3 regions of the Kaistia sp. UC242_56 genome follow, and region 2 is predicted to be linked to each of the others. Evidence: predicted binding sites of a transcription regulator. Region 2 holds the regulator's gene; each other region holds the start of a gene.

Region 1 (5,450 bases), 1.3 Mb from region 2:
ATTGATGCCGGTCAACGATACCGAACGACCGGTGCGCAGGTCGCGATAGTCGATCGAACCGTCCGAGATATCGACCTTTTCCAGCGTCACGGCGTCGGGATCGAGCGTCTTGGACGCCTCCGAGCGGCGCAGCCAGTCCGGCGTGCCATCGGCCCCGACCGTCACCTGCAGGCTCGGCCGGGTGATCGCCATGTCGACGACCTTGAACGTGCCGGTGATCAGGGGGATCAGCTCGATCCGGACGGCGAACCGGTCGATCTTCATCATCGGCTCGCCGGGCGTGCCCCCCACCCGAACATCCGTGAAGACGAGCGAAGGCATCGGCAGCAGGGAGGCATCGGCCGTGCCTGCCACGGTCACCGGCTGGCCAAGGATCTTCTCTGCCTCGCGCTCGAAGGTCGAGCGGAAAGCATTCCAGTCCACGAACCAAGGGATCACCAGCGCCGATACGAGAACGGCGATGATGATGCCCCCGATGATCAGATACAGCCTGTTCAGCTCAGCCTCCGCTATGCCACGTCATGCATCGGGCAGGATCTTGCCCGGATTGAGGATCCCGAGCGGGTCCAGCGCCGCCTTGATCACTCGCATGATGTCGAGACCGTGGCCATGCTCCTTGACGAGATATTTGCGCTTGCCCTGGCCGACGCCATGTTCGCCGGTGCAGGTGCCGTCAAGCGCGATGGCCCGCTCGTTCATCCGGCTGATCACGGCTTCCGCCTTCGCGATCTCTTCCGGATTGGTGATGTCGATCAGCAGCTGGGTGTGAAAATTGCCGTCACCGACATGGCCGACGACCGGCCCGATCAAGCCATTGGCCGCGATATCGGCGCTGGTCTCGGCGACGCATTCGGCCAGCATCGAGATCGGCACGCAGACGTCGGTCGAGACGCTCTGGATGGTGTCGCCGGGCCGAAGCCCCTTCACGGCGAAATAGGAATCGTGCCGCGCCTGCCAGAGCTTGGTGCGGTCCTCCGGACGCGTCGCCGAGGCGAATTCGCCGCCGTTGAATTCCTGCGCGATCGCGGCGAACTGCTCCGACTGTTCCAGCACCGAGGCCGGCGAGCCGTGGAACTCGAGGAACAGATGCGGCGTCTCGGGCAGGCCGAGCTTGGCGAACTCGTTGGTGGCGCGGATCATCATGGCGTCGCCGAGCTCGACGCGGGCGATGGGGATGCCACTCTGGATGGTCAGGATGGCCGCATTGCAGGCGTCCTCCACGGTCGGGAAAGAGCAGACGCCGGCAGCGACCGATTCCGGCAGGCCATGCAGGCGCACCGTCACCTCGGTGATGATGCCAAGCGTCCCTTCCGAGCCGACCAGCAGTCGGGTCAGGTCATAGCCGGCCGAGCTCTTCTTGGCGCGGCTGCCGGTGCGGACGATCGAGCCATCTGCCATGACGGCCGTCAGGCGGACGACGTTCTCGCGCATCGTGCCGTAGCGGACGGCATTGGTGCCGGAAGCGCGCGTCGCCGCCATGCCGCCAAGGCTGGCGTCGGCGCCGGGATCGATCGGGAAGAACAGGCCCTGGTCGCGGATGTAATTGTTGAGCTGGATGCGGGTGACGCCCGCCTCGACCGTGCAGTCGAGATCCTCGGCATGCACCGCGACGATCTTGTTCATCTGCGACAGGTCGATCGACACGCCGCCGAACGGTGCGTTGACATGGCCTTCCAGCGAGGTACCGGTGCCAAAGGGAATGATCGGCACGCGGTGCGCGGCGCAGATCTTCACGATCTCGGAGACTTCTTCCGTCGACGTGGCGAACACCACGGCATCGGCCGGCTCGTTCGGGAGCCAGGTGGTCGTATTGGCATGCTGGCGCCGGACCTCGAGCCCGCGCGTAAAGCGCGAGCCGAAGCGCTCCTGCAGAAGATTGAGCGCCGTGGCGAGCGCCACTTCGTCACGCGCATCATCATGGCGCAGCGCCGAAACTACCATACTGAAAAGCCTCCCGAACGATTTCATGGCTCGCTCGCCATGGTGCGCGCAACCTAGCAAAACCATGCTGCCACGCCAAAGACTTCCTGCCGCTTTCGCGCCCTGCCCTGCGCCGAAATCGACGGTTTCACACGGCGCAGTGGCCCGGCTCGGAATAGCCTACCAGCCGGTTCGTCACACCGAACCCCGGATGGCGATCTTGCCCGACCGGCCGGGCCGATCGCTGGCAGCGGCGGCCGCGGCCGCCTCCGTGAGGGCGAATCTTTCGTCGACGGTCAATCGGAGCTCGCCGGAGGCCGCCAGCCGGACCAGTTCGCCGATCAGGCGCCCCATTTCGACCTTGTCGGTCGACTGCATGCGCCGCGCCCCCCAGAACCCCTTCACGGACACCTGCCGGAAGATGAGGTCGCCGGAGCTGATCACCAGCGGTTTGTTCGACATCGCGCCGAAGGACATCAGCATTCCGCCCTCGGCCAGGAGGCTGGTGAGCCGGCCGCCCTCCTCGCCGCCGACGGAATCGACCGCCCGCAGGATCGACCCGCTGCCGACCAGCGCCCGAACACGATCCTCCCAGCCGGCGCTTTCCGTGGAGACGACGTTGTCGACGCCGAGCGCCGCCAGCTCGGTAATGCCGTCGTCGCGCCGGACCAGGCCCACGACCTTGATCCCGCGCGCCTTGGCCAGCATGGCGACGATCTTGCCGACCGCGCCATTGGCCGCGTTCTGGATCATCCACTGGCCACTGCCGATCTGCAGGTCTTCCAGCAGCATCAGCGAACTGAGCGGCATGGCGATCAGCTGGCAGCCCGTGTCGTCATCGATCGCGTCCGGCAGCGGCACCGCCGAGGCGGCCTTGGCCACGAAACTTTCGGCCCAGGCACCCAGCACACCGGCAACTACGACGCGCTGGCCGATGGCCGGCACCGTTACGTCCGCGCCTTGCGCCTCGACGACGCCGACCGCCTCGCTGCCGCCGATCGCCGGCAGGACCGGCTTGTAGCCATAGGTGCCGCGAATGGTCCAAAGATCGTGGTTATGAATGGGCGACAGCGTCATGCGGACGCGGATCTCGCCGGGGCCGGGCTCCGGCGTCGGCCGCTCGCCGGTCACCAGAACCTCGGTCGGATCGCCGAAACGCTCGTAAATGGCCGCTTGCATGGGTCGCACTCCTGTTTCTCTTGCCCATAGGTAGCGCGCCCATGCCGCCCCCGCAAACCGCGCCGGAGCGGAAAAAGGCGGCCTCGCGCTTGGACAGGCGCGTTCTCCTTCTGTACGAAAGCTGGAATGGACGGCTGCCACGGTCCATATTTGTTCTCATGTACAGTTCTTCGAATCGACCGCCCCGCCTATGACCGCTCCCTTCGACAGTTCCGCGCCCGTCCCGCGTCCCGGCGGCATTGCTGCGCGTGCGCTTGGCAAGGCGGCCCCGCCCGACTATCTCGCACGCCTCAATCCCGAGCAGCGCCTGGCTGTCGAGACGACGGAGGGACCGGTGCTGGTGCTCGCCGGCGCCGGCACGGGCAAGACGCGCGTGCTCACGACCCGCATCGCACATCTGCTCGCTACCCAGAAGGCATTCCCGAGCCAGATCCTGGCCGTGACCTTCACCAACAAGGCGGCGCGCGAGATGCGCCACCGCATCGGCGAACTGATCGGCCCCTCGGTCGAGGGCATGAACTGGCTCGGCACCTTCCACGCCATCGGCGTCAAGATCCTGCGCCGCCATGCCGAGCTGGTCGGGCTGCGTTCGGATTTCACCATTCTCGACACCGACGACCAGATCCGCCTGATGAAGCAGGTGATCCAGGCCGAGGGCATCGACGAGAAGCGCTGGCCGGCGCGCCAGCTCGCAAACCTGATCGACAGCTGGAAGAACCGCGGCCTTTCGCCGAAGGACGTGCCGCCCGGCGATGGCGGCTCGTTCGCCGATGGCCGGGGCATCAAGCTCTACCAGGCCTATCAGGACCGGCTGAAGATGCTGAACGCCTGCGATTTCGGCGATCTGCTGCTGGAAAACCTGCGCCTGTTCCGCGAGCACCCCGACGTGCTCAAGGATTATCACCAGCGCTTCCACTACATGCTGGTCGACGAGTATCAGGACACCAACGTCGCGCAATATCTCTGGCTGCGCCTGCTGGCGCAGGGCCGCAAGAATATCTGCTGCGTCGGCGACGACGACCAGTCGATCTATGGCTGGCGCGGCGCCGAGGTCGACAACATCCTGCGCTTCGAGAAGGATTTTCCCGGCGCCGTCGTGATCAAGCTCGAGCGCAATTACCGCTCGACCTCGCACATCCTCGGGGCCGCCTCGCATCTGATCACCCACAATGAAGGCCGGCTCGGCAAGACGCTGTTCACCGATGCCGTCGATCCGGACGCCGCCCGCGTCCGCGTCGCCTCGTCCTGGGATTCGGAAGAGGAAGCCCGCGCCGTCGGGGAAGAGATCGAGGCGCTGCAGCGGCAGGGTCACAAGCTCAACGACATGGCGATCCTGGTCCGCGCCTCGTTCCAGATGCGCTCCTTCGAAGACCGCTTCGTCACGCTCGGCCTCAATTATCGCGTCATCGGCGGCCCGCGCTTCTATGAGCGGCAGGAAATCCGCGACGCCCTCGCCTATTTCCGCGTCGTCGTACAGCCGTCCGACGACCTCGCCTTCGAGCGCATCGTCAACGTGCCGAAGCGCGGCATCGGCGACACCACCGTGCGCCTGCTCTACGACCATGCCCGCGCCCGCCAGATCCCGATCATCCAGGCGGCCGATGAACTGGTGCACACCGAGGAGATCAAGCCGAAGACGCGCGGCGCATTGCGCGAACTGCTGGCCTCGTTCGAGCTCTGGCGCTCGAAGCTCGCCGCCATGAAGCATGGCGAGTTGGCGGAGATGATCCTGGAGGAGAGCGGCTACACCGAGATGTGGCAGCAGGACCGCTCGGCCGATGCGCCGGGGCGTCTGGAAAACCTGAAGGAACTGATCCGCTCGATGGAGGAGTTCGAATCCCTCCCCGGCTTCCTCGAGCACATCGCCCTCGTCACCGACACCGACCGCGCCGAGAACCAGGATGCCGTCTCGATCATGACGCTGCATTCCGCCAAGGGGCTGGAATTCGAGACCGTGTTCCTTCCCGGCTGGGAGGAAGGCCTGTTCCCGCACCAGCGCGCGCTGGACGAGAGCGGTCGCGCCGGCCTCGAGGAAGAACGCCGCCTCGCCTATGTCGGCATCACCCGAGCCAAGCAGCGGGCGATGATCTGGTTCTCCTCGAACCGCCGCATCCATGGCCTCTGGCAGTCCAACGTGCCGTCGCGCTTCCTCGACGAATTGCCGGAGAAGCATGTCGAGGTGATCGAGCAGACGTCGAGCTATGGCGGCTACAATGTCGGCGGCGTCGGCAATTATGGCGCCAGCCGCTTCGACCGCGCCGACTCGTTCAGCAACACCTATTCGACGCCCGGCTGGCAGCGCGCCCAGGCGAACAAGGGCTCCGCCCAGGCGCATGCCCGTTCCGCCCCGC
Region 2 (5,450 bases):
GGATGGCGGCGAGCGTCGCCGTGATCATCAGCGCCATGGTCGTCATGGCATCTTTCCAGAGATCCATCACGCCGAGGAACAGAAGCGCGCCCAGCACCACGGCCGGCAGCGGCCAGCGCCGCGTGGCGAGCCAGGCGATACCGGTCAGCACCGCGATGATCAGCCACCACGGCGTCGCGATCAGCAGGTTCTCGATCGCCTTGAGCAGCATGAGGAGCGGATAGGCGGCCGCCTCGAAGGTGCCGCCCCAATGGCGGACGACCCAGTTCAGGCCGTCATCGACCGCGCGGCGCCAGGGCCGCGTATCAATCAGTTGAGGAAACAAGATCTGTCTCTTTCTTCATCCCGCCAGGGCGGGGCAAATTCGCTATGGGCGCGCGAAGGCGCCCGCCCTGCCCGGCCTTGATGGCCAGGGCGCAGGGCAGCGGCAAAACGGAAACGGCCGGGAAACCACCCGGCCGTCCGTTTGCCTGTCGGCGATGTCAGTTGAGGCTGGCCTTGACCTTGGCGGCCACTTCCGGCGCGACCCAGCTCATCCAGCGGTCTTCCTTGGTCTTCAGGAAGTTGAGCGCGGTCGCCGCGGCGTCCGCCTTGTTCTCATCGCCATAGACGAGGATCTCGCTGATCTCGGCGTTGGTCAGGCCGACCTTGGCGAGATAGCCGGCGACGTTCGGCGCATCGCTCTCGATCCACTTCGCCGCGCCGACAACGGCCGGCGAGGACGGATAGGCGGTCACGCCCGGCTTGTCGGTGCAATCGCGGCTGGTGTTGCAGGCATAGACGTCCGGCTTGGTGGGACCCAGATCCAGCTGCACGGCGTCATACTTGCCGAGGATGGCCGTCGGGCCCCAATAGTAGAACAGGATCGGCTCTTCGCGGGTGAAGGCGCGGGCGATCGAGGCGTCCAGCGCGCCGCCGGAGCCGGGCGAGAACAGGTTCCAGCCCTTGTCCTTCATGCCCAGCGCCTCGAACAGAGCGCCGGTGGAAATTTCGCAGGCCCAGCCCGGCGGGCAGGAATAGAGCCGCCCCTTGCTGCTGTCCTCGGGATCCTGGAACAGCTCGGGATGGCCGATCACGTCCTGGACGGTCTTGATGTCGGGATGCGCCGTCTGGACATAGCGCGGGATGAACCAGCCCTCGACGGTGCCGTCGGTGATGGCGTTGGTCTGCTCGACGACCTTGCCGTCGGCCAGGCCCTTCGCCCAGGGCTCCTGGATCGTGCTGGTCCAGAGTTCGGGCGCCACCGCCGGGCTGCCGCGCGTCAACATCGAGGACGATGTCGGAACGGTGTCGCCGGTGACGATCTCGACGTTGCAGCCGAAACCCTTCTCGAGAATGATGGCATGGATATGCGCCAAGGCGGCCGCGGAGGGCCAGGTCATCTCGGCGATATCGATGGTTCGGTCGGTGCCGCAGCTGGCGGCGTCAGTGGCTTGCGGATCGGATCCCTGGGCAAGCGCGGAATGGCTCGTGGCGGACAAAAACGCAACGGCGATCGCGGCGGCAATGCCACCGGATTTGAATATCATCGGATAGAACCTCGTGTCAGTTGATGATCGAGACCATAGGGACACAGTGCAATTGTGTCAAATCCGACAATACATTGCCATAAATTGGCGATGAGATCGCCTTATTCTTGATCGATCATCCTTTGTCATGCTCTTGGCTTTCTCTGCCAAGAAAAGATCACCTGTCCGAACCATAGCGCAGCCGCGCCGGATACGATCGCCAAGAAAAAATAAATTTCGCACTGCTGTGCGAGATCTCGGTGCCCGCCGCAAAATCACCGGCTGCCGCCGGTTCAGGCGCGATCCCTTCGCGACAACCTTCCTCTACGGCATCCAGAATCTGGAGACTTGCGCCCAAACGCTGCCGGCGCGAGAAGGCGTTTCGCACCGAGCGAAGACGGCGCACGCTTGTCCGCGTTCACCCTTTGCCGATCTGGCTGCCGACCCGCAGCCTCTGACGCGCCGGACGTCGCCCGTTCGCGCCGGCGCACGCGGCCCGCCCGGGAGCCCAACCCAGCGCCGGTCTTGCGGAACGCATCGGGAACAGCTATTCTGTTCGCGTTTTGTACCTAAATGATTCCCGTGTCCGCCATCCCGCCCGGCTCCGTCGTCCGGGGTACGGCGACACTCCCTTGGCAATGCCCGCAGCGCGAGATCAACATGCTCACCCGGAAGCAGTATGAACTCCTCATGTTCATCCAGGAGCGGCTCAAGGAAGCGGGCGTTCCCCCCTCTTTCGACGAGATGAAGGATGCGCTGGATCTCCGCTCGAAATCGGGCATCCACCGGCTGATCAAGGCGCTCGAGGAACGCGGCTTCATCCGCCGCCTGCCCAACCGGGCCCGCGCGCTGGAAGTGGTCCGCCTGCCGGAGACGATGACGCCGGCCATGGCGCGTCCGAAGAAGCAGGCCTTCTCGCCCAGCGTGATCGAAGGCAGCCTCGGCAAGGTCCGCCCGGTCGACGACATGCACGACGTCGCCGAGCCGGTGATCATCCCCGTCATGGGCCGTATCGCCGCCGGCGTGCCGATCTCGGCCATCCAGACCCAGAGCCATTCCATCACCGTGCCGCCGGAAATGCTGCGCGGCGGCGAGCATTTCGCGCTCGAAGTACGCGGCGATTCGATGATCGAGGCCGGCATCCTCGACGGCGACACGGTGCTGATCCGCAAGAGCGACAATGCGGAATCCGGCGACATCGTCGTGGCGCTGGTCGACGAGGAAGAGGCGACGCTGAAGCGGCTGCGGCGCAAGGGCGCCTCGATCGCGCTCGAAGCGGCGAACCCCGCCTATGAGACGCGGATCTTCGGGCCGGATCGCGTCCGCATTCAGGGCAAGTTGGTCGGGCTGCTGCGGACCTACTGATCGGCCGGGTCGTCCTCATAGGGCGGCATCCAGGGCCTTCGCACCGGCGCATAGGCGGTGCGAATCTCGAAGCGCCGGCCGAGCCATGGATCGGGCGGCGCAGTCTGTGACTCAGCTGTGGCCGAGGGCTCCGGCGGCAGCACGTCCTCGTCCTCGGCATTGCGCTCGACGAGATCGTAGCGCGACGGCTCCATGGGGAGGCCGGCATCGGCAACAACCGGCTCGTGTCGCGCGTCGCGCGGCTCCAGCCCTGCCCTTCCCGCCGTTTCGGATGCCTGCCCGTCGCCACTCCCCTCCGATGAAGCACCCGCCCCGCGCGGCTTCATGAAGGAACTGGCTCCGGCAACAACCGTCTCCGGTTGCGCCTCGGTTGACTTCGGTCCCGCCCTTCCCGCCGTTTCGGATGCCTGCCCGTCGCCACTCCCCTCTGATGAAGCACGCGCTCGGCGCGGCTCCATGAAGGAACTGGCCTCGGCAACAGCCGTCTCCGATTGCGCCGAGGGTGGCTCCGGCCCTGCGGTTCCCGCCATTACGGATACCGGCCCGTCCGAACCGCCCGCCGATGACGCCACAGCCCCGCGCGGCCACATGGCCAGCGAGCCCGAGCGCTCCAGCGTGCCGCGATCGATCACGGCGGTATGGCGGAGGCAGGTTTGGGGCGCCGCCAGCGGCGTCACCACCAGCGTGGCGCGGCGGCAATCCTCCTCGAACGCCGCGCGGTCGAGCGCCAGCGCCACCCAGCTCCCATCCGGCATTTGGCCGACGCAGCCGGCGGCGTCGCAGCCACCCGCCTGCAACGCCGCCTTCGCGTCCCGCTCGTCGCCATCGGATCGAAGCCAGATATCGCTGACGAAGCGGTCCGGCTTGCGCGCGACGATGCGATAGAGGCCGTCCCCGCCCCGGATCGCCATCTGCCTGCCATCCGCGCTGACCAGCAGCTCCGGTCGCACGGGGAACAGGGCCAGTGCGATTCCCGCCAGCATTGGCACGACGCCGAGCAGCCGCCAGCGCTCGCGCCAGAGCGCCAGCCAGACGAAACCACCGACGAACAGCAGCAGGGCCGCGACGCCCGGCATGGCCGCGCCGCCGGATTGACCCGACCATCGGGCGACCGTCGCCGACACGCCGAGCATGCCGTCAATGCCCCAGTGCACGACCGCGAAGGGCAGCGCCTCCATTCCGAACGGCATGGCGAGCACCGAGAGCAGCGCGAAGGGCATGATGAGGAAGTCGGTGAGCGGCATCGCCGCGACATTGGCCAGGATCGACAGCGGCGCCATGCGCTGGAAGTGATAAAGCGCGAAGGGCGTCGTGCCGAGGCCGCCGAGCAGCGAGGTCAGCGCCATGCCGGCGACGAACAGGAAAGCGCGCCTCGGCAAGCCGGCCGCGCCGCTGCGGGCGCCGAGACGCGGCGCTGGGTTGTTGCGCCGGCGGTCGGCCAGCATCTCGAAGCCGGCGACGAGGGCGATCGTGGCGGCAAACGACATCTGGAAGCTGGCCGAGAGGATGCTTTCCGGCGTGATTGCCAGCACGACCAGCCCCGCCAGCGCGACATTGCGCATCGAGATCGCCCTTCGGTCGAGCAGAATGGCGAGGAAGGCGATCGAGGTCATGATGAAGGAGCGCTGGGCGGCGACGTCGAGACCGGAGATCAGCAGGTAGAAGCCGCTGACCAGCAGTGCCGCGATCGCCGCCCATTTCTTGATCGGCCGACGCAGCGCCAGCGACGGGATCAGCGCCAGCCCGGCCCGCACGCTCCAGAACACCACGCCGGTCACCAAAACCATGTGCAGGCCAGAGACGGAGAGCACATGCGCGAGGCCGGAGAGGCGCAGATCGTCCTCCGTCGTCTCCGAGAGACCTCCGGCATCGCCGATGATCAGCGCCGAGGCGATGTAGCGACTCTCGCCATCGAGATTGGCGACGATGCGGGCGCGGATCGCCTCCCGGACCGCCTCCAGCGGCTGGCGCAGGCGGATCGACAGCGGCGCGGGGCCGAGTTCGGCCGGCTGCGCCGCGCCATAGCCGAAGCCGGTGGCGCCGATGCCGCGATAATAGGAATCGCGCGCGAAATCATAACCGCCCGGCAGCACCGGCCCGGATGCCGGCCGCAAGCGCGCCAGCACCTTGATGCCGTCGCCGACCGCCGGGGCCGACTTCCCCCGCACCGTCACGGTGACGCGCTGCGGGATGACCGTCACGCGCTTGGCGTCGAGGCCGGCGACCCGGACGGTCAGGCGATAGCCGCCCCGCCGCGCCTTGCGCTCCTCGACCCAGCCGGTGACCGTGCCCGTCACCTGCCGCTCCAGCACGCGGGTCGCCAGCGTGTCGGTGCGCAGCTTGATCGCGCTGGCGCCGGTCGCGGCCATGGCGAGCACGATCAGCAGGCGCACGGAAGCGGTGCGGTGCCGGCGCGCCACCGCCAGCCCCCAGAGCAGGACCGCAAGGGCGGCGAGCGCCAGGATCGAAGGCTCGGAGGGCAGCGCGAAATAGATCAGCGCGCCGATGCCGAAGGCGACGGGCAGCCAGGGAAAGCCACGCCCGGCCTCGATCTCGCGCTCCAGCCAGGCGCCGGCG
Region 3 (5,450 bases), 610 kb from region 2:
CGTCGGCGTGGTGTATCCGCTTGCCTCAACGGCAGCCAACACTTTCGGGCTCAGTCCGAGCGTAGAGAAGGTCATGTTTTGAAAAGGGGCCCAAAGCCCGATGGGACGGCAAACAGGCGCATCGCCATCGATGAAAGATGCACGCAAATACGAGATTTTGCGTGGTCTTGTCAATTGTTTCGCGAAGAGTGGCTGAATCCTGCCGCTTCTGGCGGCCGGATTTTAGTTGCTGGCCGGTCCGAAACGATAGTTCTCATCGTCGCCGATGAAGAGTTCATAGCTCTCCTTGGCGTCGCCGGCAGCCGGATCGACCAGCTCCAGGAAAACGCTGAGACCGTCTGCATCCGTCTCGACGACGAAATCGCCGATGTTGCGCTTGAGGTCGACCATCTCCTTGATGTCGACATTGCGGGACACCGTTATCGCGCCGTCGGCGCCGCGCTCCAGCCACTGGACGAAGAGGCGCGCCGTCGGTCCCGCGCCGCTGCGGTCGATGACGATGCGATAGGTGCCCTTGTGGCCGTCCTTCTCCCAGGCGCCGACGGTGCGGACGTCCTGGATCGAGGGCGGCAGGGCGGCGATGCCGTCCGCGATCGGGTCGGCGCGGAGCGGAGCGGCGGCGGCCGCGGTGAGGATGCAGGCGGCGAGAAGCGTGCGAACGATCATCGGTGAACCTCCGTGGAGCGCGGCGCCGCTAGGGGCGAAGCCGCGTGGCGTCGACCGCTTCTATGGGCCGACTGGAATTCTGGGCGGTCGTCCGCTCAGATATCAAGTTCCTTCACGAACACGGCCCGCTCCTGGATGAAGCGGAAGCGTTCTTCCGGCCGGTTGCCCATCAATTGCTCGACGACATCCTGGGTAACGGAAATGTCGCCGTCCGTGATGCCGACCCGAAGCAGGGTGCGCTTAGAGGGCTCCATGGTCGTCTCCTTGAGCTGGCCCGGCAGCATCTCGCCAAGGCCCTTGAACCGGCCGATTTCGACCTTGCCCTTGCCCTTGAACTCGGTGCCGAGCAGCTCTTCCTTGTGCTTGTCGTCGCGCGCGTAGAGCGTCTTGCCGCCCTGGCTGATGCGGTAGAGCGGCGGCACGGCGAGGTAGAGATGGCCCTTGTCGATCATCTCCGGCATCTCGCGATAGAAGAAGGTGATCAGCAGCGAGGCGATATGGGCGCCGTCGACGTCGGCGTCGGTCATGATGATGACCTTGTCGTAGCGAAGGTCATCGTCGCGATAATGGTTCCGCGCGCCGACGCCCAGCGCCTGCATCAGGTCGGTGAGCTGCTGGTTCTGCGCCAGCTTCTCGCGGCCGGCATTGGCGACGTTGAGGATCTTGCCGCGCAGCGGCAGGACCGCCTGGCTGGCGCGGTTGCGCGCCTGCTTGGCGGAGCCGCCTGCCGAGTCGCCCTCGACGATGAAGATCTCGCTGCCCTGGGCGGCCGTCTGGCTGCAATCGGCCAGCTTGCCCGGCAGACGAAGCTTGCGCACTGCCGACTTGCGGTTGACTTCCTTTTCCTGGCGGCGGCGCAGGCGCTCCTCGGCGCGCTCGATCACCCAGTCGAGCAGGCGCGAGGCTTCCTGTGGGGCTGCGGTCAGCCAATGGTCGAACGGGTCGCCGATCGCCTTCTCGACGATGCGGGTCGCCTCGGCGGTCGAAAGCTTGTCCTTGGTCTGGCCGACGAATTCCGGCTCGCGCACGAAGACCGACAGCATCGCCGCGCAGGACGTCATCACGTCCTCGGCGGTGATGGCGGAGGCGCGCTTGTTGCCGGATAGCTCAGCATAGGATTTGAGGCCGCGGAGCAGGGCCATGCGCAGGCCCTGTTCATGCGTGCCGCCCTCGGCCGTCGGAATGGTGTTGCAGTAGGAGCGGACGAAGCCATCGCCCGGATACCAGGCGATCGCCCATTCCGCCGCGCCATGGCCGCTGGCCTTGTCGGTGCGGCCGGCGAAAATCTGGCTGGTGACCATCTTCTCATTGCCGAGCTCGGCCGCCAGGAAGTCCTTGAGACCGGCCGGAAAATGGAACACCGCAGTCGTGGGCGTCGCGGCGTCGGGCTTGATCAGCTCCGGCGCGCAGGTCCAGCGGATCTCGACGCCGCCGAACAGATAGGCCTTGGACCGCGTCATGGCGAACAGGCGCTCGGGGCGGAAGTGCGCGCCGACGCCGAAGATCTGCTCGTCCGGCTTGAAGCGGGTCTTGGTGCCGCGACGGTTGTGAACCTCGCCGACCGCCTCGAGCTTCGAGGTCGCGTGGCCGCGCGAGAAGGTCTGGCGATACAGGCGCTTGCCGCGCGCGACCTCGACCTCGAGGATTTCGGAGAGCGCGTTCACGACGGAGATGCCGACGCCATGCAGGCCGCCGGAGGTCTCGTAGACCTTCGAATCGAACTTTCCGCCCGAATGCAGCGTCGTCATGATGACTTCGAGCGCGGACTTGTCCTTGAACTTCGGATGCGGGTCGACCGGAATGCCGCGCCCATTGTCGGTGACGGTGACGCTGCCATCGGCGGAGAGCTCGACATCGATGAAGGTCGCATGGCCGGCGACGGCCTCGTCCATCGAGTTGTCGATCACCTCGGCGAAGAGATGGTGCAGGGCCTTTTCGTCGGTGCCGCCAATATACATGCCGGGCCGGCGCCGCACCGGCTCCAGCCCTTCGAGGACTTCGATGTCGGCTGCCGAATAGCTCGCCTCCGCGCTAGGCGTCGGCGATGCCGACCGCCGCGGGGCGGCGGGTGCCTCGCGCAGGGCGGTTTCGGGCTTGATCACGCGTGCGGTCGCACCGGATCCGAAAAGGTCGTCGGTCTCTGCCATGGTCATCCGTAACTGTGTGGCCGTTGCAATGGCTTGGTCGAGGCGGCGAATCAAGACGGAATTTTGCCACGCCCGGCGGTAGGACGCGAGTGTGTTCCTTGTTTGTTCGATTCAGCGCCCTTTGTGCCCCAGCGTCGGCGCGGCGAGCGTCCCGACACCCGTTTAGCGAGTCCGGTGGCCGGGCCACGATTCCATGTTGCGGGCGAGCAACAGTGCATTCGCAACTCGCCGCGTGTAGGTGCTGGTCGCCCCAATTGCCGCCTTTCAGCCATAAAGTGGAACGACCGTCCTCCTCATCCGGGGGCGGATAGGACAAACCTTGCGTATTGTCGGTACAAATTCTCATTGGTCTTCAGGGGTACACGTAGCTGTGATGGCGCGAACAGTAGAACGCAGCTGCAACGGCCTCGGAATCGCCCGAAACCAGTCCCATATTTGGGAAAATCCAACTCGCCGCGTCTTCGCGGCACAAATCGGTAACTTCGCTCCGGCGACCCTGGCGGCCATTCGGTCGGCGGCGGGCGCGAGCGTCAGGAATGGTGTGGCGTGCAATGCGAATTTGTAACGCGTTCGGCGGCGTCGCCCTCTTTGGGATCAGTGTGCTTGCCGGTCTTGGCGCGTGGTCGGGTCAGGCCTGGGCGCTGGATGCTCGGACCCTGGACCGCAATGCGACTCCGGTCGAGGCGTTCCGTTTCGGTTTCAACGCCTACAAGCAGGGTGACAAGACCACCGCGGTCGAAGCGCTGACCTTCGCAGCCGACAAGGGTCATGCCGTCGCCCAGTGGAAGCTGGGCCGCATGTATGCCGAGGGCGACGGCCTCACCAAGGACGACATGAAGGCGTTCGAGCTGTTCAGCGAGATCGCCGACGCCCATGCCGACGACAACCCGGATGCGCCTTCCGCGCGCTTCGTCTCCAATGCCTTCGTCGCGCTCGGCTCCTATTATCGCGACGGCATCCCCAACAGCACCGTGCAGCCCGATTTCAGCCGCGCCCGCCAGATGTTCTCCTATGCGGCATCCTATTTTGGCGACTCGGACGCGCAGCTCAATCTGGCGCGGATGTATTACGAGGGCGAGGGCGGCGAGCGCGACCCGCGCCAGGCCGCTCGCTGGGCCAAGTTGGCGGCCGACAAGGGCAATGTCGGCGCCCAGGCGCTGCTTGGTCACATGCTGTTCGAAGGCGATGGCGTGAAGCGCCAGCCGGTCGTCGGGCTGATGTTCCTGACCATCGCGCGGGATCGGTCCGGTCCCAGCGATCCCTGGATCCTGAAACTGCAGGAACAGGCCTTCTCGGTCGCGACCGAGACGGAGCGCCGTACGGCCCTTGCGATGGCCGACGACTGGATCGGCAAGAATCCGCAAACGGTCCAGTAGCGGGCCTCCGCGCTGACATTCGCGCAACACACGCTATCTCCCTGATCGCCCCGGCAAGCTTGCCGGGGATGAAGACGCCGGATTGCTTGCGAGATGACCGCGAATGCGGTCAGGATTGCCTCCTGCAATCGTCTGTCGACCGGTTCGTCCCCAAGACGGGCCACCTGGACGGCGGGGAGGGAGAAGACATGAAAAGCAGCTCGGTTCAACGGGCCTGGTCGGGCTGGTTGTCTGGGTTGCGCCTTGGAAACGGGCGCCGGTTTCCGGCCGCGGGGGTGCCATGAGCGCCCTGCGCCTTTCCCTCCTTCCCGGCCTCGTGCTGGTCACCATCCTCACCGCCTGGGCCCTGATCAGCCAGGCGGGAGAGGTTCAATCCGACATCGGCACCCGCGTCGACAATCAACTCGCGCTCGACGGTCAGCCCTGGGCCTCGGCCAAGATCAGCGGCCGTACCGTCACCGTGATGGGGACGTCGCCGACCTTGCTGGCGCAGCGCCTCGCGGTCGAATCCGCCGAGCGCGTCTGGGGCGTCGGCCGCGTCATCGATGGAAGCGGCGTCATCCCGCTCCAGCCGTCCTATACTTGGTCGGCATCGCGCGACGGCGATCAGGTCCGGATCCTGGGCTTTGTCCCTTCCGAAGAGGCAAAGCTGGCGGTTCTGGCCGCCGCGAGCCGCGAAATGCCCGATCTCAAGATCGAGGACAATCTGGTGCTCTCGCGCGGCCAGCCCGTGGGCTTCCTGGTCCTGACCGACTTTGCTCTGAAGCGCCTCGCGGAACTGGCGAAGGGTCATGTCGCGCTGACCGGTTCCAGCCTGACCATCGACGGAACAGCCATCGACGAATCGCGCTTCGCCTCCGCGGCGCGCGCGATCTCGTCGACCGTTCCGGGCGGCGGCCAGTTGCGAAACGTCCGCGTCCTGCCGCCGCTCAGCAAGGCCTTCACCTGGACCGTCACCTATGACGGCAAGTCGATCGAGCAGACCGGTTATGTGCCCTCGGTGGCGGTGCGGCGCGCGATCGCGGATGCGCTCGCCGTGGCGCTGCCTGGCGTTCCCATGGTCGACGCGACCCAGCTTGCCTCGGGCGGGCCGGAAGGCTTCTCCTTCGCCGCCGTCTTCGCGGCCTATCAGCTGGCACGTTTCAGCTCCGGCACGCTATCGATCGATGGATCGCTGCTCTCGGTCGAGGGCAAGGCCAAGACCGTCGCCGATTATGAAATGGCGCTGGCCGAAATCGAGGCGCGCCGCAGCCGGCGTGCG

The links. The regulator LexA, encoded in region 2, represses DNA repair genes until DNA is damaged. The targets are predictions, from matches to a motif close to TGTTCNNNNTGTGTTCNG.
Region 1: a site for LexA is predicted at 3,240-3,257, ahead of ACHMWQ_RS19725 (UvrD-helicase domain-containing protein). Genes of this name have one in related genera too.
Region 3: a site for LexA is predicted at 2,906-2,923, ahead of parE (DNA topoisomerase IV subunit B). Genes of this name have one in related genera too.

Annotation. Positions count from the first base shown of each region.
Region 1 is NZ_JBIOAN010000002.1:3,584,921-3,590,370, forward strand. It holds gene ACHMWQ_RS19710 (AsmA-like C-terminal region-containing protein) at 1-513, opposite strand, end outside; gene ACHMWQ_RS19715 (FAD-binding oxidoreductase) at 520-1,941, opposite strand; gene ACHMWQ_RS19720 (zinc-binding dehydrogenase) at 2,116-3,099, opposite strand; gene ACHMWQ_RS19725 (UvrD-helicase domain-containing protein) at 3,290-5,450, shown strand, end outside.
Region 2 is NZ_JBIOAN010000002.1:2,250,644-2,256,093, reverse strand. It holds gene ACHMWQ_RS13325 (proline/glycine betaine ABC transporter permease) at 1-325, opposite strand, end outside; gene ACHMWQ_RS13320 (glycine betaine ABC transporter substrate-binding protein) at 483-1,529, opposite strand; gene lexA (transcriptional repressor LexA) at 2,169-2,873, shown strand; gene ACHMWQ_RS13310 (ComEC/Rec2 family competence protein) at 2,867-5,450, opposite strand, start outside.
Region 3 is NZ_JBIOAN010000002.1:2,860,973-2,866,422, reverse strand. It holds gene ACHMWQ_RS16185 (DEAD/DEAH box helicase) at 1-75, opposite strand, end outside; gene ACHMWQ_RS16180 (hypothetical protein) at 223-666, opposite strand; gene parE (DNA topoisomerase IV subunit B) at 762-2,813, opposite strand; gene ACHMWQ_RS16170 (tetratricopeptide repeat protein) at 3,365-4,189, shown strand; gene ACHMWQ_RS16165 (OmpA family protein) at 4,470-5,450, shown strand, end outside.